2 regions of the Micromonospora sp. NPDC051296 genome follow, and region 1 is predicted to be linked to the other one. Evidence: riboswitches for the same ligand, from Rfam matches in the RefSeq annotation. Region 1 holds a riboswitch; the other holds the start of a gene.

What was found. Region 1 has a riboswitch for cobalamin ahead of AB0M52_RS01810 (ribonucleoside-diphosphate reductase subunit alpha). Riboswitches for the same ligand answer to the same signal wherever they lie in the genome.
Region 2: it holds a riboswitch for cobalamin, as region 1 does, so the genes downstream of both, AB0M52_RS10075 (energy-coupling factor ABC transporter permease) here and AB0M52_RS01810 (ribonucleoside-diphosphate reductase subunit alpha) in region 1, are expected to answer to the same signal.

The regions. Positions count from the first base shown of each region.
Region 1 is NZ_JBFBAO010000008.1:30,261-41,268, reverse strand. It holds gene AB0M52_RS01845 (FGGY-family carbohydrate kinase) at 1-731, shown strand, start outside; gene AB0M52_RS01840 (isoprenylcysteine carboxylmethyltransferase family protein) at 1,187-1,801, shown strand; gene AB0M52_RS01835 (aquaporin) at 1,888-2,607, shown strand; gene AB0M52_RS01830 (cation:proton antiporter) at 2,620-4,095, opposite strand; gene AB0M52_RS01825 (potassium transporter TrkA) at 4,146-4,373, opposite strand; gene AB0M52_RS01820 (hypothetical protein) at 4,471-4,701, shown strand; gene AB0M52_RS01815 (ribonucleotide-diphosphate reductase subunit beta) at 4,667-5,662, opposite strand; gene AB0M52_RS01810 (ribonucleoside-diphosphate reductase subunit alpha) at 5,704-8,094, opposite strand; cobalamin riboswitch at 8,267-8,479, opposite strand; gene AB0M52_RS01805 (cupin domain-containing protein) at 8,533-9,666, opposite strand; gene AB0M52_RS01800 (Nramp family divalent metal transporter) at 9,708-10,958, opposite strand.
Region 2 is NZ_JBFBAO010000064.1:1,842-12,849, reverse strand. It holds gene AB0M52_RS10135 (TadE/TadG family type IV pilus assembly protein) at 1-453, opposite strand, end outside; gene AB0M52_RS10130 (TadE family protein) at 438-881, opposite strand; gene AB0M52_RS10125 (hypothetical protein) at 885-1,082, opposite strand; gene AB0M52_RS10120 (type II secretion system F family protein) at 1,109-1,930, opposite strand; gene AB0M52_RS10115 (type II secretion system F family protein) at 1,966-2,841, opposite strand; gene AB0M52_RS10110 (CpaF/VirB11 family protein) at 2,872-4,395, opposite strand; gene AB0M52_RS10105 (ParA family protein) at 4,385-5,185, opposite strand; gene AB0M52_RS10100 (SAF domain-containing protein) at 5,188-5,847, opposite strand; gene AB0M52_RS10095 (hypothetical protein) at 5,844-6,890, opposite strand; gene AB0M52_RS10090 (hypothetical protein) at 6,884-7,450, opposite strand; partial or broken gene AB0M52_RS10085 (prepilin peptidase) at 8,049-8,366, shown strand; partial or broken gene AB0M52_RS10080 (DUF2267 domain-containing protein) at 8,385-8,777, opposite strand; cobalamin riboswitch at 8,826-9,000, shown strand; gene AB0M52_RS10075 (energy-coupling factor ABC transporter permease) at 9,030-9,719, shown strand; gene AB0M52_RS10070 (energy-coupling factor ABC transporter substrate-binding protein) at 9,716-10,045, shown strand; gene cbiQ (cobalt ECF transporter T component CbiQ) at 10,045-10,788, shown strand; gene AB0M52_RS10060 (ATP-binding cassette domain-containing protein) at 10,785-11,008, shown strand, end outside.

The sequences.
Region 1 (11,008 bases):
CCCGGAAGAAGACCGACATCTCCGCCGGCATCGCGTCGGTGCCCTGCGCCATTCCCGACCGCTACCTGATGACCGCCCTACAGGCCACGGCCGGCGCCAACCTGACCTGGCTACGGGACAAGGTCGTGGAGTACGACGACCCGCTGCTCGGCGCCGGGCACGTCAGCAGGGACGAGGGGACCATCTTCGACGCGTTCGACACGATCATCCCGACCGTGCCGCCGGGTGCCAACGGGGTGCTGTACACCCCCTGGCTGTACGGCGAGCGCGCCCCGGTGGACGACCCGAACCTGCGCGCCGGCTTCGTCAACATCTCGCTCGACACCAACCGCTCCGACCTGCTGCGGGCGGTCTTCGAGGGGGTCGCCTTCAACACCCGATGGCTGGCCCGGGCGGTGGATCGCTTCCTCGGCGCGCCGGTCACCTCGATGGCCATCACCGGCGGCGGGGCGCTGTCGGACTCGTGGTGCCAGATCTTCGCCGACGTGCTCGGCATCGAGATCCGCCGCGACGCCCGGCCGCTCGCGGTCAACGCCCGTGGCGCGGGCTGGATCGGCGCGGTCGGCACCGGGCTGCTCACTTTCGCCGACATCCCCGGCCTGATGCGTACCGACCGGGTCTTCACCCCGGACCCGGGGCACCGGGCGACGTACGACGAGATCTTCGACGTCTACCGGGAGCTGCACCAGCGACTGGCTCCGGTGTACCGACGCCTCAACCGCCCAACCTGACGCGGTGTCGGGCACGGCCCGGCCCGTTCGCTATCTCGTCACGCGCCCTGACCCGGGGCCGTGGGGCTCCTCGCCGCCCACCTGGCGCCCTGCGTCTCCCGTCGCCACGGCTCGCCGATCTTGCAGTTTCGGTCGGTGCATATGTTGCACAAGCCGCCAAGCGGCGACCGAAAGTGCATGATCGCCGCGGCGTGGCGTGGCTTGGGTCGCTTGTGAACCCATCCGGGGGCTCAGTTGAGGCTTGGTCGCCGGCCAAGTTCAGACGCCAGACCGTACAGCTTCCAGTGAATACATCTCCTGCTGTATCATCTGCCCATGCAGGCATTGCCAGATAACCGCACGACCCCTCGCCCCAGGCTCTCCCTCCCCGCACTCGCTCGCCCCACGCCCGCCCGCGCCCGGCTGCTGTTCGCCCGGCCGACCCCGCATCGGCCGCACTCTCCCGGGTTCGCCTGATGGCCGGGCTGGCGCTGGGGCTTTATCTGGCCGGGCTCGGGCTGGCCTTCGGCTGGCGCAGCGTGGCGCAGTGGCGGGCCACCGGCGACACCGGGCTGCGCCTGCACGCCGGCCCGGTCGGATCGACGGCATGGTGGGCCAAACTTCTGTTCGTCTTCGCCCTGCTGCTCGGGCTGGCCGGTCCGATCGCCGGCCTCGCCGGCCTGCCCCCGGTCGGCCCGTTGGACCACGGCGGGGTCCGGCTGACCGGCCTGGCCCTGGCGGTCGCCGGGCTCGCCGCCACCCTCGGCGCGCAGGTGCGCATGGGTGTCTCGTGGCGGGTCGGTGTCGACCCCGGCGAGCGCACCGCGCTGGTCACCACCGGCGCGTTCGCGCTGGCCCGCAACCCGATCTTCACCGCGATGGTCGTCACCAGCGCCGGCCTGGCCCTGATGGTCCCGAACCCGGTCGCCCTGGCCGCGACGATCGTCCTGATCGCGTCGGTGCAGATGCAGGTCCGCGTGGTGGAGGAGCCCTACCTCGACCGGGTGCACGGCGCAGCTTATGCCGCGTACACCGCCCGGGTCGGCCGGTTCGTGCCCGGAATCGGGCAGCGGCACGCCACAACACGGTAGAGACAGCCCGTCCGGCGCTTGACTCACACCAGCCCTGAGCAGCAGAAACGCCCACGCCGGGTAGCGCGGTGGGCAAGACTGACGCCATGGTCGACATCAGGCGGTACGCAGCCGAGTTCCTCGGCACATTCCTGCTGGTGTTCTTCGGTGTGGGCAGCGCCATCGCCGCGCGAACCGAGGGCGGCGTGGTGGTGGTCGCGTTGGCATTCGGGTTCGTCATGCTGGCACTGGTCTACACCATCGGCCAACTCTCCGGCAGCCACGTGAACCCGGCGGTCACCCTCGGTGTGCTGCTCTCCGGAAAGATCTCGCCGGCCGGTGCGGTGGCGTACTGGATCGCCCAGCTCGCCGGTGCCGCCGTGGCGTCCTTCCTGCTCTGGATCCTGGTCCGCTGGGGCGGAGTCGTCGACCAGACCGGCGTCCTGGGCTCCAACGGGTACGGCACGCACATCAACGCTGGCGGCGCGATGCTGCTGGAAACCGTCCTGACGTTCCTGTTCGTCCTGGTCGTGCTGGTGGTGAGCAAGCGCTGCACCGACCTGTCCGGCTTCGCCGGCCTGTCGATCGGGCTGGCCCTCGGCGTGGCGAACCTGGTGGGCGTGGCGCTGACCGGGGCAGCGGTGAACCCCGCCCGCGCCTTCGGGCCAGCGATCTTCGAGGGCGGCTCCGCCCTCCGGCAGCTTTGGGTGTTCCTCGTCTTCCCGCTGCTGGGTGGGGCGCTCGCGGCACTGGTGGCACCACTGGTCGAGCGCGCGGCGCCCGGTGCTCCCGCCGGGGCAGGTTCGCCCCGGCGGGCCGGTCGCTGACGCCGGTCGCGCTTACCGGGCGGAGCCCATCGGCTCGCGGACCAGCGCGCCGTCGATGTAGCAGTAGCGCCAGCCCTCGCCCGGCTCCAGCGAGCGGATCAACGGGTGACCGGTCTGCCGGTAGTGCTCCTCGGCGTGGTTGTTGACCGAGTCGCTGCAACAGCCCACCGCGCCGCAGGTGAGGCACATCCGCAGCTGCACCCAGTCGTCGCCGCTCTCCACGCACTTCGGGCACGCTTCGGCGTCGGACTCGGTGATCTGGATCCGGTCCAGGTGCGTACAGGCGGTGCTCATGGTCTCCTCCCGGACGTACCGCCAACTGGAGTGCAGCATGCGGTCCGGGATCACCCGGGCGAGATAGCGCGAGTTCGCCGCGAGCAGCGGGCTGACCACGGCGAGCACCAGCACGTACAGGGCGATGAACGGGCCGAGCCGGGAATCCAGGCCGGCGGTGAGCGCGAGCGTGGCCAGGATCAGCGAGAACTCGCCCCGCCCGAGGACGGTCAGGCCGACGTTGGCCGCGCCCCGCTGGTTGAGCCCGAACAGCCGGCCGGCGATCAGCCCGGCCAGCACGTTGGTCACCACGGTCAGCAGCACCGCCAGCAGCACCGGCACCGCCACCGTGCCGATCTCGCCGACGTTGATGCTCAGCCCGAACACCACGAAGAACACCGCCGCGAAGACGTCGCGCAGCGGCAGGACCAGGCGTTCCACCCGCTCCCGGATGGGGGTACGGGCGATCACCAGGCCGATCATCAGGGCGCCGATCGCGTCGGAGACGCCGATCTCGGCCGAGACACCGGCGACGAGCACCACCAACCCGACCATCAGGATGGCCAGCAGCTCGTCCTCGTTGCTGTCGATCACCTTGCCGACCAGGCGGGCACCGAAGCGGGCGACGGCGAACAGCACCACCAGGTAGGCGAAGCTGAGCCCGATGCGCAGCGCGAGTTCCCCCGCCGAACCGGCGCCGGACAGGATCGGCGACAGCAGCGCCAGGTACAGCGCGAGGAAGATGTCCTCGATGACGATGATGCCGAGGATGACCGGGGTTTCCGCGTTGGCCAGCCGGCGTAGCTCGATGAGCAGCTTGGTGACGATGGCCGACGAGGAGATGCCCAGCGCACCGGCGATCACGAACGCCTCGTAGCCGCCCCAGCCGAGCGCGTACCCGAAGAGCAGTCCGGCGCCGACGTTGAGCGCGATGTACGAGCCGGCCGCGACGAACAGCCGCTTGCCGCTGCCGAGGACCTGTTCGACCGGGAACTCGACGCCCAGGTGGAACAGCAGCAGCACCAGGCCGAGGGAGGCGAGCAGGCTCAGGTCCTCGGGGTGGGCGACCAGCACGGGGCCGGGGGTGCCCGGCCCGAGCAGGATGCCGGCGAGCATGAAGAACGGCACGGTGGGCAGGTTGATCCGGCGGCCGAAGCGGGCCAGCAGGCCCGCTATCAGCACAAGGGCGCCGAAGCCCACGAGGTCAGCGTGCACGGTGAAGACTCCTGGAGTGGGCTGGACGAGGCGTATGGGAAGCGGAGTGACTACTCGGTGAAGTAGGTGCCGGCCAGCAGCGCGCCCACCTTGCGGGCCTGCTCCTCCGACATGTCGATCACGGCCACCGGGTCGTCCGCGCCAGCGGCGAAGACGTACAGGTCACGGGTGCCGTCCCGGCGCACCACGATCGATATCCGCTGGGTGTTGCTGCCCAGGTCGACGTCGTACCGCTTGCCGATTCCCGGCAGTTCCTGCACATAAATCCCCTTGCCCATGGCCCCTCCCCGCTGCGCAGTCGCGATCTCAGCGCAATGGTACGAGCCTGCCGACGAGACCGGAGATGGCGGACCCGGGTGGGAGGTCGGCCGGGGCATGCTCACCGCCGAGCACTGCGCCCCGGGTGGCGGCGTCCGGTTCGTCGACCCGACCGGCGAGCAGATCGGCGTCGCCGAGCCGGCGCCGGCCCGGCGGCTGTCCGACTCGCTCTACATCCCGACCCGGTCCGCCGCCCGGATATACGACGGCGGGGTCGGGGGCCGGCCCGTTGCGGGCCGGCCCCCGGTCGCGTTCAGAAGTCGTCGTCGAAGGCGACCGTGCCGGTGACGCCGACCTGGTACGCCGACACCCGGCGCTCGAAGAAGTTGGACAGCTCCTGCACGTCCTGCAACTCCATGAAGGCGAACGGGTTCTTCGACCCGTAGCGCGGGGCGATGCCGAGCTGGGCCAACCGCTGGTCGGCCACATACTGCAGGTACTCGCGCATGTCGGCCAGGGTCAGGCCGGGTACCCCCTGGCCGACCAGGTCCTCGGCGAACTGCGCCTCGCACTCGACCGCCTCGGTGAGCATCTGGCGTACCTGGTCGGCGAGGTCGTCGTCGAACAGGTCCGGCTCCTCCCGGCGGACCGTCTCGACCACGTCGAACGCGAAGGCCATGTGCATGGACTCGTCGCGGAACACCCAGTTGGTGCCGGAGGCCAGGCCGTGCAGCAGGCCCCGGGAGCGCAGGAAGTAGACGTAGGCGAAGGCCCCGTAGAAGAACAGCCCCTCGATGCAGGCGGCGAAGCAGATCAGGTTCAGCAGGAAGGCCCGCCGGTCCTCCCGGGTACGCAACTCGCGCAGTTCGTGCAGCGAGTCGATCCAGCGGAAGCAGAACTCGGCCTTGCGCCGGATCGACGGAATGTTCTCCACCGCGGCGAAGGCGGCGGCGCGTTCCTCCTCGTCGGGTACGTAGGTGTCGAGCAGGTTGAGGTAGAACTGGACGTGCACCGCCTCCTCGAACAGCTGCCGGGACAGGTAGAGCCGACCCTCGGGGCTGTTGACGTGCTGGTAGAGGTTGAGCACCAGGTTGTTGGCGACGATGGTGTCGCCGGTGGCGAAGAACGCCACCAGCCGGCTGACCAGGTGCCGCTCCGCCGGCGAGAGCCGGTCCAGGTCGGTCAGGTCGGAGTGCAGGTCGACTTCCTCCACCGTCCAGGTGTTCTTGATGGCGTCTCGGAACCGGTCGAAGAAGTGCGGGTAGCGCATCGGGCGGAGGGTCAGGTCCATCCCGGGGTCGAGCAGCATGTGCGAGGTCCTCGTGGTCGAGTGGTCGATATCGGCGGCAGTCACTGGCACGCCTCGCAGCTCTCCGGGTTCTCCAGCGAGCAGGCCAACGCCGGGTCGACCGGCGCGGCGACGACGTCGAGCAGGCCGGTCGCGGCGGCGCGGGCCGGGGTGACGGTGGTCTGCTGGATCCGGGTGGCCGGCCGGGAACGCAGGTAGTAGGCGGTCTTCAGCCCGGACTTCCAGGCGTACAGGTACATCGAGGAGAGCTTGCCGATGGTCGGGTCGGCCATGAACAGGTTCAGCGACTGGGACTGGTCGATGAAGGGCGCGCGGGCCGCGGCCAGGTCGATCAGCGCCCGCTGTGGCAGCTCCCACGCGGTACGGAACAGCTCGCGTACCGCCGCCGGAAGCTCCTGGAGGCCCTGGACGGAGCCGTCGGCCCGCTTGATTTCGGCGCGGACCCGCTCGGTCCACAGCCCGCGTGCCTTCAACTCCCCCACCAGCGCCGTGTTCACCTGGAGGAACTCCCCGGACAGCGTCTCGCGCTTGAACACGTTGGACACCTGCGGCTCGATGCACTCATAGCAGCCGGCGATGGAGGCGATGGTGGCCGTCGGCGCGATCGCCACCAGCAGCGAGTTGCGCAACCCGTGCGCGGCGACCCGCTGCCGCAGCGCCGCCCACCGCTGCGACTGGGTGCCGGCGACGCCCCACAGATCGGGCTGGAGCTGCCCCCGGGCGGCCCGGGTGGCGGCGAACGCCGGGTGCGCGCCGAACTGTTCGGCCAGCTCGGCGGAGGTCTCCAGGGCGGTCAGGTACAGCTCCTCGCTGACCCGGGTGGACAGCTCGCGCGCCTGCGGTGAGTCGAACGGCAGCCGCAGCGCGAAGAACACGTCCTGCAACCCCATCAGCCCGAGGCCGACCGGCCGCCAGCGCGGGTTGCTCGCCGCCGCCTGCGGGGTCGGGTAGTAGTTGATGTCGATGACCCGGTCCAGGAAGGTGACCGCGGTACGCACCGTCGACCGCAGCCGCTCCCAGTCGATGCCGCCGTCGCGCAGGTGTGCGGCCAGGTTCACCGAACCGAGGTTGCAGACCGCCGTCTCAACGTCGCTGGACACCTCGACGATCTCGGTGCAGAGGTTGGACAGGTGCACCACATTGCCCGGCTCGGCGGTCTGGTTGCACAGCCGGTTGGCGGCGTCCTTGAACGTCATCCACCCGTTGCCGGTCTGGGCCAGGGTGCGCATCATCCGCCCGTACAGCTCCCGGGCCGCGACCTGCCGCACCGCGCGGCCCTGCTGCTCGGCGGCCCGGTACGCGGCGTCGAACTCCGCGCCCCACAGGTCGGGCAGCTCCGGCACCTCGTCCGGGTCGAACAGCGACCACATCCCGTCGGCCTCCACCCGGCGCATGAACTCGTCGGGTATCCAGTTGGCCAGGTTGAGGTTGTGGGTACGCCGGGCGTCCTCACCGGTGTTGTCCCGCAGCTGGAGGAACTCCTCGATGTCCGGATGCCACGGCTCCAGGTAGACGCAGGCTGCGCCCTTGCGGCGGCCACCCTGGTTGACCGCGGCGACGCTGGCGTCCAGCGTCCGCAGCCACGGCACGATGCCGTTGGAGCGGCCGTTGGTGCCCCGGATCAACGCACCCCGGGAGCGGACCCGGGAGAAGGCGATGCCGATGCCACCGGCGAACTTGGACAGGTTCGCCACCTGCGCGTACCGCTGGTAGATCGAGTCCAGTTCGTCGCGCGGGGAGTCGACCAGGTAGCAGGAGGACATCTGGGTGTGCCGGGTGCCGGAGTTGAACAGCGTCGGCGAGCTGGGCAGGTACGCCAGGCTGGACATCAGCCGGTAGAAGTCGATTGCCTCCGCCGGTGTGCTCGACAGCCCGCAGGCCACCCGCAGCAGCCAGTACTGCGGCGTCTCCAGCAGTAGTCGGCTGGTCGGGTGGCGCAGCAGGTAGCGGTCGTGGACCGTACGCAGCCCGAAGTACTCGAACCGCAGGTCACCGTCCGGATCGACGGCGGCGTCGAGGACGCCGGCATGGTCGGCGACGAAGGCCGCGGTCGCGTCGCCGATCAGTCCCTCGGCGTGGGCGCCGCGGATCGCCCCGCTGAACGAGGTGACGCCCTGCCCGGCGACCTCCACGCCGATCTGTCGGGCCAGCAGGCGGGCGGCCAGCCGCGAGTACTGCGGTTCCTCGCCGATCAGGTCGGCGGCGGTGGCGATGGCGAGCCGGTCCACCTCGTCGGCGGTGACGCCGTCGTACAGGCCGGCGACGGTGCGGGTCGCCACCCGGTGGGGGTCCACGTCGGCGAGGTCACCCGACCACCGCTGCACCGCCCGGGCGAGCGCGTCGACGTCCACCGCCTCGGTGGCGCCGTCGCGGGTGCGTACGCGCACCCGCGACGGGCGCTGGTCGGGTACGGCCGGATCGTCTACGACGATGCCGTGGGCCGGGACTACCTCGGTGACTGTCACCACTACTCCTCGCGAGCCTGGTTCTCGGACCGGAGGCCCTGGGCGCGCGGGAGTGGACACCGACGATCGACACGCGGCAGGAGCGCGTCGGAAGTGGCGTCGGCCGTCCCGCGCGGCCTCGGACCGCCGCCCACCCGGTCTGGGTGGGCGGCACGCTGGCAGGTCTTCGGACTCGCGGGCGTGACCGGTTCGCCGGTCCCCTACTGGCCGTCGCTTCCCAGGCCGGTGGCCCAGTGCTGATGACGGCGGTCGTTCCCACTTACCGCTGCGGGGCAGTCCCGGATTTCCACCGGGTTCCCTGTTGCCTCGACCGCCCTGGAGGAGCGGCCGAACCAGTTGCTGCGGACACCATATATGGGGGACGGTCGGGAAGTCACACCCCACATGTCGGCTTCGGCGTGTCGTCTAGATCACCACCTGCTTGCTCTGCGGTAGTGCGTCGACCAGCGACTGCGACACGTTGATGGTGTCGGCGATGACCTCGTGCGGGGTGTTGGCCATCCACTGCATCACCGAGATGTCCTCGAACCGGGGATGCCGGAACAGTTCCAGGAAGACCAGCGGCTCGTCGCCGATGTTCTCGACGTAGTGCCCGTAGGCGAACGGCACGTAGCCGACGTCACCGGCCTGGAAGTCGAACGTACGGGCGGCGGCCGACGCGGCGAACACGCCCATCCGTGCCCGGCCGGAGATGTAGTACTGCCACTCGTCGGTGGTCGGGTGCCAGTGCAGCTCCCGCATTCCGCCCGGCTCCACCTCGACCAGAGCGGCGGCGGTGGTCGTGGAGGCGGCGAAGTTGGTCGAGTCGGTGATCCGTACCGTGCCGCCGCGGAAGTGCTCCGGGGCCTGCGCGGTCATCCGGTGCTTGAAGCTGCGCGGCACGTCGCCGGTCGGGCTGACGATGCGGTCCATCGACAGCGGCGGCGGCACGTCGCCGGCGAAGATGTACTTCTCCCGCTCGGCCAGGTCGGCCATCTGCTCCATCGACCAGCCGAAGTTCTTCGCCAGCACCGGCTTGGGCGTGTGCGCGAAGAAGTCGCTGAGCAGGAAGGTGTTGTTCTCCGAGAAGGTGCCGTCGTTGAAGACCAGCAGGAACTGCGCGCCGTCCTGCAGGGCCTGGATGTGGTGCGGGATGCCCTGCGGGAAGAACCACAGGTCGCCGGCCCGGACGTCCTCGGTGAAGTTGCGCCCCTCGTGGTCCACCGCGCTGATCCGGCAGCTGCCGCTGAGCATGTAGGCCCACTCCGACTCCTGATGCCAGTGGATCTCGCGGTAGGCGCCCGGCTCCAGTCCGAACTGGACCCCGGCCATCTGGGTGGCGATCGGCAGGTCCCGGATGGTGACCTCGCGGGTCCAGCCGCCCTTCTCGACCCGGGTGTGCGCCTGGGAGAAGGAGAACTTGAGGTTGGGCACCAGCCGGCTGTCCGTGGTGGGCGGGACCAGCAGGTCGGGGTTCTGCCGCTCCAGCTCGACGTTGCGTCCGGTGATGGGCGGGCCGCCCTGGTCGCCGCGGCGCGGCGCGGGATCGTTGCTCGGCATCGGATCAACTCCTCACATGGGTCGGAACGGTGTCGGGTAGGTCAGAGCAGGAGCAGCAGCGGAAGGGCGCAGCCGACGGCGGCGACGGCACCACCGGCGACCGTCGCCACCACGGTGGTCGCCCGGGAGTTGACCAGCGGGCCCATCAGACGCCGGTCGCGGCAGAAGTAGACGAGCAGGAACAGGGCGATCGGCACGCCGAGGCAGATCAGCACCTGGCTGAGCACCAGCAGCATGGTCAGCGGTACGCCGATCATCAGCGCCACGATGGCCGGCGCCATGGTGATCAGCCGGCGCAGCCGTACCGGGATCTGCCGGCTGAGGAAACCCGACATCACCACGTCCCCGGCGAGGGTGCCCACGCCGCTGGAGGACAGGCCGGAGGCGAGCAGCGTGATGGCGAACATCAGTGCGGCGAAGCCGCCGATCCGGGTACCCAACTCGGCGTGCGCCTCGAGCAGGTCCCCGGTCCAGGTGCCGGCGCTGGCACCGGCGAGGCCGACCCCGAGCGCGATCATCGAAACGTTGACCATGGTGGCCGCGCCGAGCGCGATGCCGCAGTCGAGCCGCAGCGCCCGCCGGACCAGTGTCGGCGACCGCCAGGCCGAATCCGGGACCGCCCCCTCCCGCCGGGCGATAGCCGAGTGCAGGTAGATGGCGTGCGGCATGACGGTCGCACCGACGATGCCCATCGCCAGCAGCACCGAGGCGGAGCCCTCGAATCGGGGCACGAAGCCGCCGAGTGCCTCGGTGGGCGACTGGTGGCCGGTGGTCACCAGGTTGTAGGCGACGCCGGCGCCGATCAGCAGCAGGGCCGCGGCGCTCATCAGTTCGAACGGGCGGCTGCGGCCCCGCCGGCGCAGTTCGAGCATCAGCATGGCGGCGATCGCGGTACACCCCGCGGCCAGCGGCATCGGCATGCCGAACAGCAGCCACATGCCGATCGCCGCCCCGACGAACTCGGCCAGGTCGGTGGCGAGGATGACGAGTTCGGCCTGTACCCAGAGCAGCTTGTTGAGCCGCTTCGGGAGCCGTTCCCGGCTCAGCTGCGGCAGGCTCCGGCCGGTGGCCACCCCGAGTTTGGCGGCCTGGAACTGGACCAGGATCGCGATCAGGCTCGCCGCCACCACCACCCAGACGAGCAGGTAACCGGTGGTGGCACCGGCGGTCAGGTTGGTGGCGACGTTGCCCGGGTCCACGTACGCGATCGCCGCGACGAAGCCCGGGCCGAGCAGGGCCGTCATGGCGGGGCGTCGGCTCTCCGACTGCGGTCGCAGGATGGTCGTTGCCATGCTTCCGATGCTCAACCCGCCACCGGGTCGCTACATCCCGTGATCGCGCC
Region 2 (11,008 bases), on a different contig from region 1:
GTAGCGGTCCAGCGGCGAGGTGAACGACGCGGTGATCCGGTTTCCCGCCGGCATGCTCTTCAGGGCCGGCAGCCTGATGTCCTGGTAGGACACGGTGCAGGCGATCTCCACAGTGACCGTGGCGTCCTGCCCGACGGGGCTGCGGAACGCTGCGTTGAAGGTGGTGGACCGGCCGCCGACCGAGCCGCGGAAGGTCACCGCCGGGGCGCCGACGCAGGAGATTCCCCGCCAGTCGAGCTGGCGGCGGGCCGCGTCCCGGGCCTCCCGGCGGGCGGTGGTGGCGTCCCGGGAGATCGAGGCCGCTCGGGCCGCGTCGTGCGCGGCGGCCTCCAGCGCCGCGCTGGCCACCGCGGTACGCCCGGCGACCCCGCCCAGCACCATCAACGCCACGAAGGCGGGCGCCAGGACGGCCACCTCGATCGATACCGAGCCCCGGCTCATGGTGCGGTCCATCGTTCCGCCGTCCCGTGTGCGGTCTGCCGAACGGAGAAGCTGATGCCCGGCACCACTGACAGGGACCGGCCGGTCACCGTGCACGTCACGTCGGTGGCCGTGGCGACGCAGCTCGGCCCCGGGTCGTCCCAGTCGACCAGCCAGTCTCCCGCCAGCTCGAGGAACTTGGCGGCCCGGGCCTCACCGGCCCCGTCGGGGGCCTGGTGGAGCCGCTGGGCGTTGACCCCGCTCTGCGCGGCGTTGAGCGCCGTGGAGCGGGCGACGAACACGGCGGCGACCTGGATCGCGGCGAAGACCATCAGCAGGATCGCCGGCAGCGCCACGGCCAGCTCGACCGGGTTGCCGCCCCGCTCCCGGTCGCCGGGCAGTCGGGGATGCCAGGTGGCCTTGGCCACCCGGCACCAGCCGGCGGACAGGGAACGGAGCATGGGTCACTTCGGGTTTTCGTGCTTCGGGATGTTGGTCATCCAGTCGTTGGCCGCGCCGAGGGCGGCGGCGGTCACCGCCATCGCCACGGCCACCAGGCCGAAGATGATCACGGCGGTGGGTACCGGGCTGTCGCCGCGGTCGCCGCGTAGCTCGGCCAGCCGCGCCCGTAGCGCGACGTGCAGGTAGGTGAGGACGGACATCGGTGCTCCTTCGTTGGGGGTCGGATTCAGAGGCGGGCCAGGAACGGGTAGATCGCGAAGCCGAGCAGGACGAAGACCAGCAGCGCGCCGGGGATGTCGAGCCGGCTGGTCACCCCCTCGGCCCGGGCCAGGTTGTCGGTACGGATCTGGTCGCGCAGTGAGTCGGCGCGGCTGCGTAGGGTCTCGTGCACCTGCGCGCCCTCGCTGCCGGAGGACCGCATGATCGCGCCGACGTCGCCCAGCTCCGGGATGCCGATCCGGTCGGCCAGGTCGCGCAACTCGTCCCAGGGCGAGTGCATCTGCATCTGGGCCATCCGCAGCGCCTCGGAGATCCGGTCGAAGACCCAGCCCTCGCAGATCGTGGCGGCCCGCTCCAGCGACTGCACCGGGCCGTGCGCGGCGGACAGTTGCAACGCGACCAGATCCAGGTAGGTGCAGACCGCCTGACGGAACTCGTCCCGGGCCGCGTCGGCGCGGGCCAGCACCGCCCGATGCGCCACCAGCGCGCAGAGCAGTGCCAGGCCGAGACTGCCCAGCACCGGTACGGCCAGCGGCAGCGCGACGCCGACGGTGAACAGCGTGACACTCAGCAGAACCGGCCCGGCCAGCCCGATCAGGGCCGACAGCAGCAGGGACAGCGCGTACTGCTCGGGCGTACGGTCGAGCAGGGCCAGTTGCCGGTGCGGTGGGCGCAGCCAGCGGGCCAAGCCGCTGAGCCATTCCAGGCGACGGTCGGCGGGGCCGACCCGGGCTCCGGGCGGCTGATGCAGCCGGCGCAACGCGGGGCCGAGCGCCGGGGTCGCCGGCACCAGCTCGCGGACCACCAGGAACACGCCCAGCCCGACCATGGCCCCGCCGCCGACGGCGAGGGTGAGCAACACGTTCACGCCACCACCTCCCGCGGATCGGGGGCGGGCAGGAAACGGGCCGGCCGGGGCGGCTGGCTCATCGAGCGCACCCAGGCCAGCAGGCCCACGAACGCGGTGCCGAGTATCGCCATCACCAGCTGACCGAACGGCGTGTCGTACGGCTGGACGTACTCGCGGTTCAGCAGCCCGTACCCGATGGTGGCCAGGGTCATCCCGGTGAGGAAGCGGACCGCGAACCGGGGCTGGGTGCGTTTGGCCTCGATCTCCCGTCGGGTGGCCACCTCGGCCGCCGCCGCCGAGGCGATCGAGCCGAGTACGTCGCCGAGCCGCTCGCCCCGGTCGGTGAGGTGCAGGATGAGCGCCGCGACGACCTGGTCACAGACCGGGTCGCCGATCTCGTCGGCGAAGGCCAGCAGGGCGGCACGGGCCAGCCAGCCGGCCTGGAGCCGGGCGGCGAGCAGGCGTACCTCCTCCTGGATCTCCTCTGGAGCGGTGGAGACCGTGCCGATGATCGCCTGCTGGAGCCCCTGCCCGGTGGCGGAGACGTCCTTGAGCCGGCGGGTCCACTCGCCGACCGCCTCGATCCGGGCGATGGCCCGCTGCTCGGCCCGGCCGACCGAGAAGAGCCATGGGGTGCCGGGTACCGCGACTGCGACCAGCAGGCCGACCACCGGCAGGCCGGTCAGGAGGAAGGCCAGCGCGCCGGCGACCAGTGCGCCGAGCAGCAGTGCCTGGTGCGCCCGCTGCTCGCGGACGGTGCTGCCGGAGCCGCGCCAGAGCCGGCCGAGCCCCGGACCCGCGCCCGGTGCCGGCCCGGGCGGTCGGCGGGTGCCGACGAGCGCGACGACCGTCAGCACCAGACCGGCCACGCAGGCCGCCCCGGAGACCATCGCGATGAGTTCGATGTCGTTGCGCACGGCTCACCGCCGACCGAGTCGGGTCTGCCGGGGCCGGCGCCAGGCGCCCTGGCCGGCTTCGATCCACCGGCTCAGCAGTCGGGCGTCGTAGCCCACCCGCAGCAGTTGGTCGCGGACCCGCTCGGGCAGGTGCCGGGGCACCGCCCGGCCGTCGGGCCCGGGGCCGAACACCTGCGTGGTGGTGATCCGGCTGCCCTCGCTGACGCCGAGCACCTCCTCGACGTGCGAGACGAACCGGTGCTTGCGCCCGCCGATCGCGGTCTCGTCCTCGACGGTGACGTAGACGATGAGGTCGAGCGCGTTGCCGGCCATCCGGCGGGCCTGGTCGACCGTCATCTCCCGGCCGTGCGCCAGCGCCAGCTCGATGATCCGCTCGCTCACCCCGCCCGGGGTACGGGCGTGGATGGTGCACATGGATCCACGGCTGGTGGTCATCGCCTGGAGCATCGGCACGATCTCCCGGGACCGCACCTCGCCGACGATGATCCGCAGTACGCCCATCCGCAGCGAGACCGGGATCAGGTCGGCGATGCTCACCTCGCCGGCCGGTCGGCCGTCCGGCCCGCGCTCGCCGTGCCCCTCCCTGGCCTCGAAGCTCATCACCGCCCGGTGCCGCTCGCTCCGGCGGGCCGGCAGCAGCTCGCGGCTCTCCTCCAGCAGCACGTACGGCTCGTCCGGCGGAATCTCGCTCATCAGCGCCCGGATCACCGTGGTCTTCCCGGCGCCGGCCAGCCCGGCGACCATGATGTTCAGCCCGGCCCGCATCGACGCGCGGAGGAAGTCGCGCAGCAGCGGGTCGACCATCTCGTCCAGGTCGCCCCGGGTGCCGGCCAGGTCGTCCAGGGTCACGTCGAGGGTGTTGTGCTTGCGGATCACCGCGTACGGGCGGTGGCTGACCAGGAACACCGCGGCCAGCCGGCTGCCGTCGGGCAGTTGCAGGTCGAGCGTGGGCTTCGAGGTGGACAGCGAGCGTTCGGTGGCCCCGGCCCGGCGGGCCGCCGCCTGGAGGATCTCCACCAGCTCGTCGTCGCTGTCGGCGATCGGCTCGGCCCAGTCCACGCCGCCGCCGTGCCGGGTGATGCGTACCTGGTCGCAGCCGAGGATGTGCACCTCCTCGATGGTGTCGTCGACCAGCAGCGTCTGGAGCCGGCCGAGGCCGGCCAGCTCGGCGGTGACCTGGTCGAGCAGCAGCCGCTCCTCGCCGGCGGCCATCGGGGTGCCGGCGCGGCGCACCGAGTCGGCGTACTCGGCGACCAGTTGGACCGCGAGCCGGGCCCGCTCGGTGTCCTCCTCGTCGACGCTGAACTCCCGGCCGCGCTGCCACCGGGTGAGCCGCTCGCTCAGCTCCCGGCGCAGCTCGCGGACCATCTGGAAGTCCACCCGCGGCCGGGGCGGCGGATCCGGCGGCAGCGTCACGACCGGCATCGGCGCCGGATGGTGGCCGTTGGCCGCGGGCAGCGGCGGAGCGGTTGAGGTCGCTCCCGGCGGTTGCCGGCGCGGGTCCGACGAGACCGGTTCAAATCGCATCGGGCACCCCCTGGGACACCGGCCACGCCAGCCGGGCCCGCCGCCGTTCCAACAGGGCGCCGACCGGCACCTCCAGCCCCCGGGCCGCGCGCAGCAGCGGCCGTCCGGCCCGCACGGTGCCGCCCAGGCTCAACACCTCGGCGGTACGCGGATCGTGCGGCAGCCGGGCGATCACCGGCAGCCGCAGCGCCTTGCTGATCTCGCTCTTGCCGTGCCCGCCGCCGACCAGCAGCAGCCGTAGCGTGCCCGGCTGCACCCGGTGCTCGGCGAAGTCCCGCTCGATGGCCTGGAGCATGGACCGGGTGCCGGACAGGTCGGGCAGTTGCGCCCGGCTCACCACCAGCACCACCGACGCGGCGCGCAGCAGCGGCCACGGCGGGCCGACCGCATGCAACCGGCCACAGTCGACGATCACGTCGTACGCCGGGTCACCGCGTTCCAACCCGGTGAAGAAGTCGGCGAACCGCTGCCAGAGCGGGGTCACGCTGCCGGCCTGCGCCGGGTCGACGACCCCGGGCAGCAGCAGCCGCTCGCGCCGCGGCGCGTCCAGGTCGACCAGTTGCGACCAGAACGCCGTCTCCAGGTTGCCGTCGCGCAGTTCGCCGACGGCCAGTTCGCCGATGCCGCGCGGCCCGTCCAGCGCGCCGCCCAGGTAGCCGGCGAGGACCGAGCCGCCGGCCGGGTCGCACTCGGCGAGGACCACCCGCCGGTGCCAGCTCAGCGCACAGGCCAGCGCGGTGGTGGTGACCCCCGGCGAGCCCTTGGCCGAGACCAGCGCGATGATCGCCATGCTCAGGCCGCCCGGGTCAGCACGACCGCGATCCGATCCTGCGCGGCCAATGCCACCACTGCGGGTACGTCGCGGACGGCGAGGGCCAGGTAGACCACCACCTCGTCCCGGCCGTCGGTGCTGACGGCGTCGGTGACGGTCGCGGTGAACCGGGTGGCTCCGGAGGACGTGCCGTTGCTGTCGTTGCTCGGGGTGCTGACCAGCAGTACCTCGTCGCCGGGACGGAGCTTCGGGGCGGGTACCTGGGCCGCCTTCAGGCCGAGGGCGAACTGCTGCTGCCCGGGGCCGAGCAGCGGATCGTCGGTGAGCTGGGCCATGGTCAGCAGCGTTCCCGGGGCGAGCGAGACGGCGGCCCGCATGCCGACCACGTCGGCGAGCTGGCCGGCCGGCACCGGGTCGAGCCCCTGCCCTCCGGCCACCTGCACCGACACCAGGTCATCAGCGCTGACCACGCTGCCGACCTCGACCGTCCGGGCCACCGCCAGATAGCTGCCGGTCGCCCGGACCGAGGTGACCGCGAACGCCGAGCCCAGCCCGCCGAGGGCGATCAACAGCACGGCCAGGCCGAGCAGCCCGGGGCGTACCCGACGTTGCCGGACCACCCGTGGTGGGGCGACCGGCGCGTCCACCGGAGGGGTTCCGTTTCGGGTCGCCACGCTCATCGGGTCACCACCTGAAGCTCGTTGATCTGGATTTCGACCGTGCCGGTGGTGCGGGTGACGCCGGGGATGTTCCCGGTCTGGCCGCTGCTGCTGCGCCACTCCACGCTCCAGTGCGTGGTCGCCTGGACCCGGTACGTGTCGGCCTTGGGGTAGCCGCGGTCGTAGCCGCAGTCGGGGGAGGGCTTGCCGGCGTGCCGCCCCTTGGCGTCATACCGGGTGCCGGGGCCGTCGCAGGTGACCGTGGCGCGGTTGCCCATGTCCCAGACGACCCGGTCGACCTTGGCCGTGATCGTGACCGTCAGGCCGCGATCCGAGGCGGAGGCGCTCAGCGGGCCGAACTGGTTGGGGCCGCGTTCGGCCCACATCCAGACCGGCAGGCCGACCAGTCCGGGGCCGATGTCCTTTCGTGGCGCGACGGAGGCTCGGGGTGCGAGCAGGCTGATCGAGGCCAGCGCCCGGCGGGCCAGTTCGTCCGGGTCCGGTGGGGCGCCGAAGCCCGGTGGCGGCGCGGGCAGCAGCACGGTCTGCTGGAGGCCGATCTCGCCCCCGTAGCAGGTACGCAGGTACCACTGCTCGCCCTCGGGGGCTTCCGGCTGCGGCTCGGCGAGCTTGTAGTAGCAGCCGTCGCTGCTGTTGAACCAGCCCAGCACGTCGTCGTAGCAGGCGATGGTGCGCCCGTTCCACTGGCAGACGCCCCCGCCTCCGCCACTTCCGTTGCCACCCCCGTTGTTTCCGCCGTTGCCGCCACCCCCGGGCGTGCCGGGGTCGTCGTCCCAGACGCTGCAGTTGGGTTGGGCGGGCGGGCATTCGGCACCGGGGTCGGCGGCGGTCGCCGGCACCGCCGGGCCGGTCGCCAGCAGCAGGGCCAGGGCAGCGCCGAGCAGCACCCGGCGGGCAGTTGCGGCCGGCGGACGGTCTCGGCGGTGCGGCCGGCGGTGGGCGGACGGGGCCAGGCCGAACCCAGCCCTGCCAGCCGCGCGGCGGGCTCCGCCGTCCGTGCGGCCGGCGTCGCGGTCGGTCCGTGGTGCGTTGCCGGTCAGCATGGCTGGTCCCGGTGGGCCGTGCCGGCGTTGATCAGCCAGCGACCGTCGGGATAGCGGGTGGCGGTGGCGGTGGCCAGGTGCCGGGAGCCGCGGGTGCCGGGCACCACCCGCTCGTCGGAGACGTAGACCATCCGGTAGCCGGTGGCGTCGAGGCAGTCCTGGATCTCCACGGTGGGCGGGCTCGAATCCAGGTTCACCGAGATCACGGTGGGCTCGGAACGAAGCGTTCCGGTGCTGACTGCGCCGTGCTCCCGGGCCTGCCGCAGGCTCACTCGGACCCGGGTGAGCAGCGGGTCGGCGAGGAATCGGGTCAGCTCCGGGTGTTGCGGATCGCTGCGCCGGCTCGCCGTGCGGGACGCGGCGAGGTAGCCGGTGTAGGCCGCGAGCGCCGCCTCTTCCGCCGCCCGCTCGTCGGTGTTCCGCTGGGCGCCGGCGGGCTTGCCCCGATCTGGCGCTGTCGTGGTGGCCGCCTCCTGCCCGCCGCCGCAGGCGGTGGTCGTACCGACCGCGGCCACCGCCACCAGGCCGGCCGTCCAGCGGCTCAGCTGCCGTGCTCGCACCCTCGTGCCCTCCTCGGTGCCGACCCGGCGACCGCCGTCACCGGCGTCAACGGGCATGCGGCAGCGCGGCCGGATGATTGTCTCCGGGCCTCTCCAATGCGCTGTTACATTTACACTTGTGGATCTATCGCAAATGCGCTGCCCCGGGTGTTCGTGTCCGTCGGACGTGGGTTGCGTCACATCCAAGGGGCGAGCATAGGCTGACGTCGGCCGATGCAACAGAGGCAATTCAAGTGAACACTCTGAGTTATGAGTGGTGGTGATGTCGGATGGTTACCGGGGTGTTGCCGGCGACTGTCGACCCCGGGTGGGTGTCGGGCCGGCGCGGTCGGCGGGGTGGGGCACCCGGTCTCGGGGTGGACCTCCAGTGGCGTGGTCGCGATGGGGCGGGAAATGGCATGTCGCCCGATCCGTCCCCCGCCAAATCGGTCCGGACTCGGCGTCAATTGCATTCCATGGGAATTGCATCTCCGCGTCCGGCGCAATTCGGCCGAGGGGTGACCGGCGCGGGGTGGGCCTCGCCGGGACGTTCGGCCCACTACCCGAACCGACTGGGCACACTACGCTCCGTGGTCACCGTCGATGCTGGACTGCCGGTATGACCCGGCCACGCGCCGCCGAACCGGTGGCCGACGAGAACCGGGCCGACGACGCGCCGCCGGAACGCCCCACAACCGCCGGACGACGGCGGCCGCGACCACTGGCCGTCCTGGCGGTCACCCCGCTGCTGCGGTACGCCGTCGCCCGGCACGCCGTACCTACGGGAACCGAGCGCCGGAGCGGATGTGACGCCTGCGGCGCATCGATCGGCCTGGACCGCCCGTGGCCGGCGCTCGGGCCGGCCGCCCGCTGCGGCGGGTGCCGGGCCCGGGTCGGCGCGCCACCGGCCACCGTCGAACTGGTCGCCGCCGCGGCCGTCGAACAGCTCCGCCGGCAGGTGCGCGATGACGTCGTCGTACTCGCCGGCGGCCACGGTCTCGCGGAGGGTGTCGAAGACCGCGCGGATGCCGGCCTGGGCCAGCTCCGGGTCGACGTCCGCCCGGCCGCCGACCCTTTGCACGAACACGTCGAGCCCGAACCGCTCGGCGTCCTCGTGCGGGGCGAAGGCGTACGCCCGTAGCCCTTCGGGTAGCTGATCGGCGAGGTCCCGCGCCTCGCCGCCGTCGATCCGCTCGGCCAGGGTGGTCAGCGTGGCCCGCGCGATCGCGGCCGCCTGCTCGGCTGACGCCCCTGTGCGGTTCGCCACAGAGTCGATGAACTGGTTGTCGTCCACCTCGCCGGCCCCCTTCTCGCCACGGATTGCGCGTCTACCCGGAAACCGGCGCATCAAACGGTGGTACAAACCGCACGTCTTGTGCCCGGAGGCGGGAAGCGGATACCGTCGCGCCGTCGCGGTAACGGGAAGCCGGTGTGAGACCGGCGCGGCCCTCGCCACTGTGACCGGGGAGCACGCTCCGACTTGCATGCCACTGGGCCCCACCGGGCCTGGGAAGGCCGGAGTACGCGACGATCCGGGAGCCAGGAGACCGACCCCGACGTGTGATCTCGTCCACGAGGTGTTGGAAGGGGAGGTCGACTCATGCACATCGCTGAGGGCTACCTACCACCGGTGCAGGCCGCGGCATGGTTCGCGGTCTCGACACCGTTCGTCATCCACGGCACCCGCAACCTGGTCCACCAGGTACGCGGAAACCCCGACGCGAAGCTGCTGCTCGGCGCGTCCGGGGCGTTCACCTTCGTCCTGTCGGCGCTGAAGATCCCATCGGTGACCGGCTCCTGTTCCCACCCCACCGGTGTCGGTCTGGGGGCGATCCTGTTCCGGGCACCCGTGATGAGCGTGCTCGGCACGATCGTGCTGCTGTTCCAGGCGCTGCTGCTGGCCCACGGCGGGCTCAGCACCCTCGGCGCGAACGTCTTCTCGATGGCGATCGTCGGCCCGTGGGTGGCGTACGGCGTCTTCGTGCTGGGTCGCCGGCTCGGCGCCGGCCTCGGGGTGTCGGTGTTCTGTGCCGCCGCCCTGGCCGACCTGGCCACCTACTGCGTGACCAGCGCGCAGCTCGCGCTGGCCTTCCCCGACCCGGACTCCGGGTTCGTCGGGGCGCTGGCCAAGTTCGGCTCCATCTTCGCGCTCACCCAGATCCCGCTGGCGATCAGCGAGGGGCTGCTCACCGTCCTGGTGGTCCGGCTGCTGACCCGGGTGAGCCCGCAGGAACTACGCCGGCTCGGGCTGCTGCGCCGCCCGGCCACGACCGGGGGAGCGGCGGCATGAAGTCCTTCGGCCGGATCAACCTGTTGCTGCTGCTCGCCGTGGTGGCGCTGGCCGTGGCGCCGCTGGCGCTCGGGCTGGGCAGTGGCGAGGAGCCGTTCACCGGCGCCGACGCGCTCGCCGAGGAAGCCATCGTCGCCGACCACCCCGACTACGAGCCGTGGTTCTCCTCGATCTACGAGCCGCCGTCGGGTGAGATCGAGTCGGCGCTGTTCGCCCTCCAGGCCGCCCTCGGCGCCGGCTTCCTCGGCTACTACTTCGGGGTCGCCCGGACCCGGCAGCGGCTGCGCGACGAGCGGACCGCCGGTGGGGACCCGGCCGCCGACTAGTGCTCGCGTTGGACGCGGCGGCGTACGCCAGCCCCTGGCGGCGCCGCCACCCGGCGGAGAAGGCCCTGCTCGCCCTGGGCCTGCTGGGCTGCGCGCTGCTCCTGCCGCCCTGGCCGGGAGCGGTACTGGTCGGGGTGACCGCGGCGGTGGCGCTGCTCGGGCCGGCGGCGCTGCCGCCCCGGCTGCTGGCCCGCGCGGCCCGCACCCCGCTGCTGTTCATCCTCACCGGGTCGGTGCCGATGCTGGTCGCGGTCTCCGGCCCGACCAGCGTCCGGTGGGCGCCGGACGGGATCGCCACGGCCGGGGCCACCGCCGGCCGGGCCACCGCCGCGCTGCTCTGCCTGCTGCTGTTCGCCGCCACCACGCCCCTGGCCGACGTGCTGCCCCGGCTGCACCGCGTCGGCGTGCCCACCGCGGTCACCGAGGTCGCCGCGTTGATCTACCGGATGCTGTTCCTGCTGCTGGACAGCGTGCACGCGGTGCGGCAGGCGCAGGCGGCTCGGCTCGGCTACCGCACCTGGGCCAGCACCTACCGATCCCTGGCCGGGCAGGCCGGCGCGGTGTTCCTCCGGGCCTTCTCGCTGGCCCGCCGGCTGGAGGAGGGGCTGGCCCTGCGCGGCTACACCGGCTCGCTCGCGGTACGTACCGAGGTCCGGCGGCCGTCGGCGGCGTTCCTCGCCACCACCGTGCTGCTGCTGGCCGGGCTGGTGCTGGCCACCCGACTGCTGGTGGTGAGCGGGTGAGCACACCGCTGCTGGAACTGCGGGCGGTCGGCTTCGGCTACGAGCCGGACCGGCCCGTCCTCACCGGGGTCGACCTCGTGGTGCCGGCCGGGCGGCGGATGGCCGTGCTGGGGCCCAACGGCGGCGGCAAGACCACCCTGTTCCGGCTGATGGTCGGCGCGCTGGCCGCCGAGAGCGGCACGGTGCTGGTCGGCGGGGTGCCGCTGCGCCGGAACCGGGC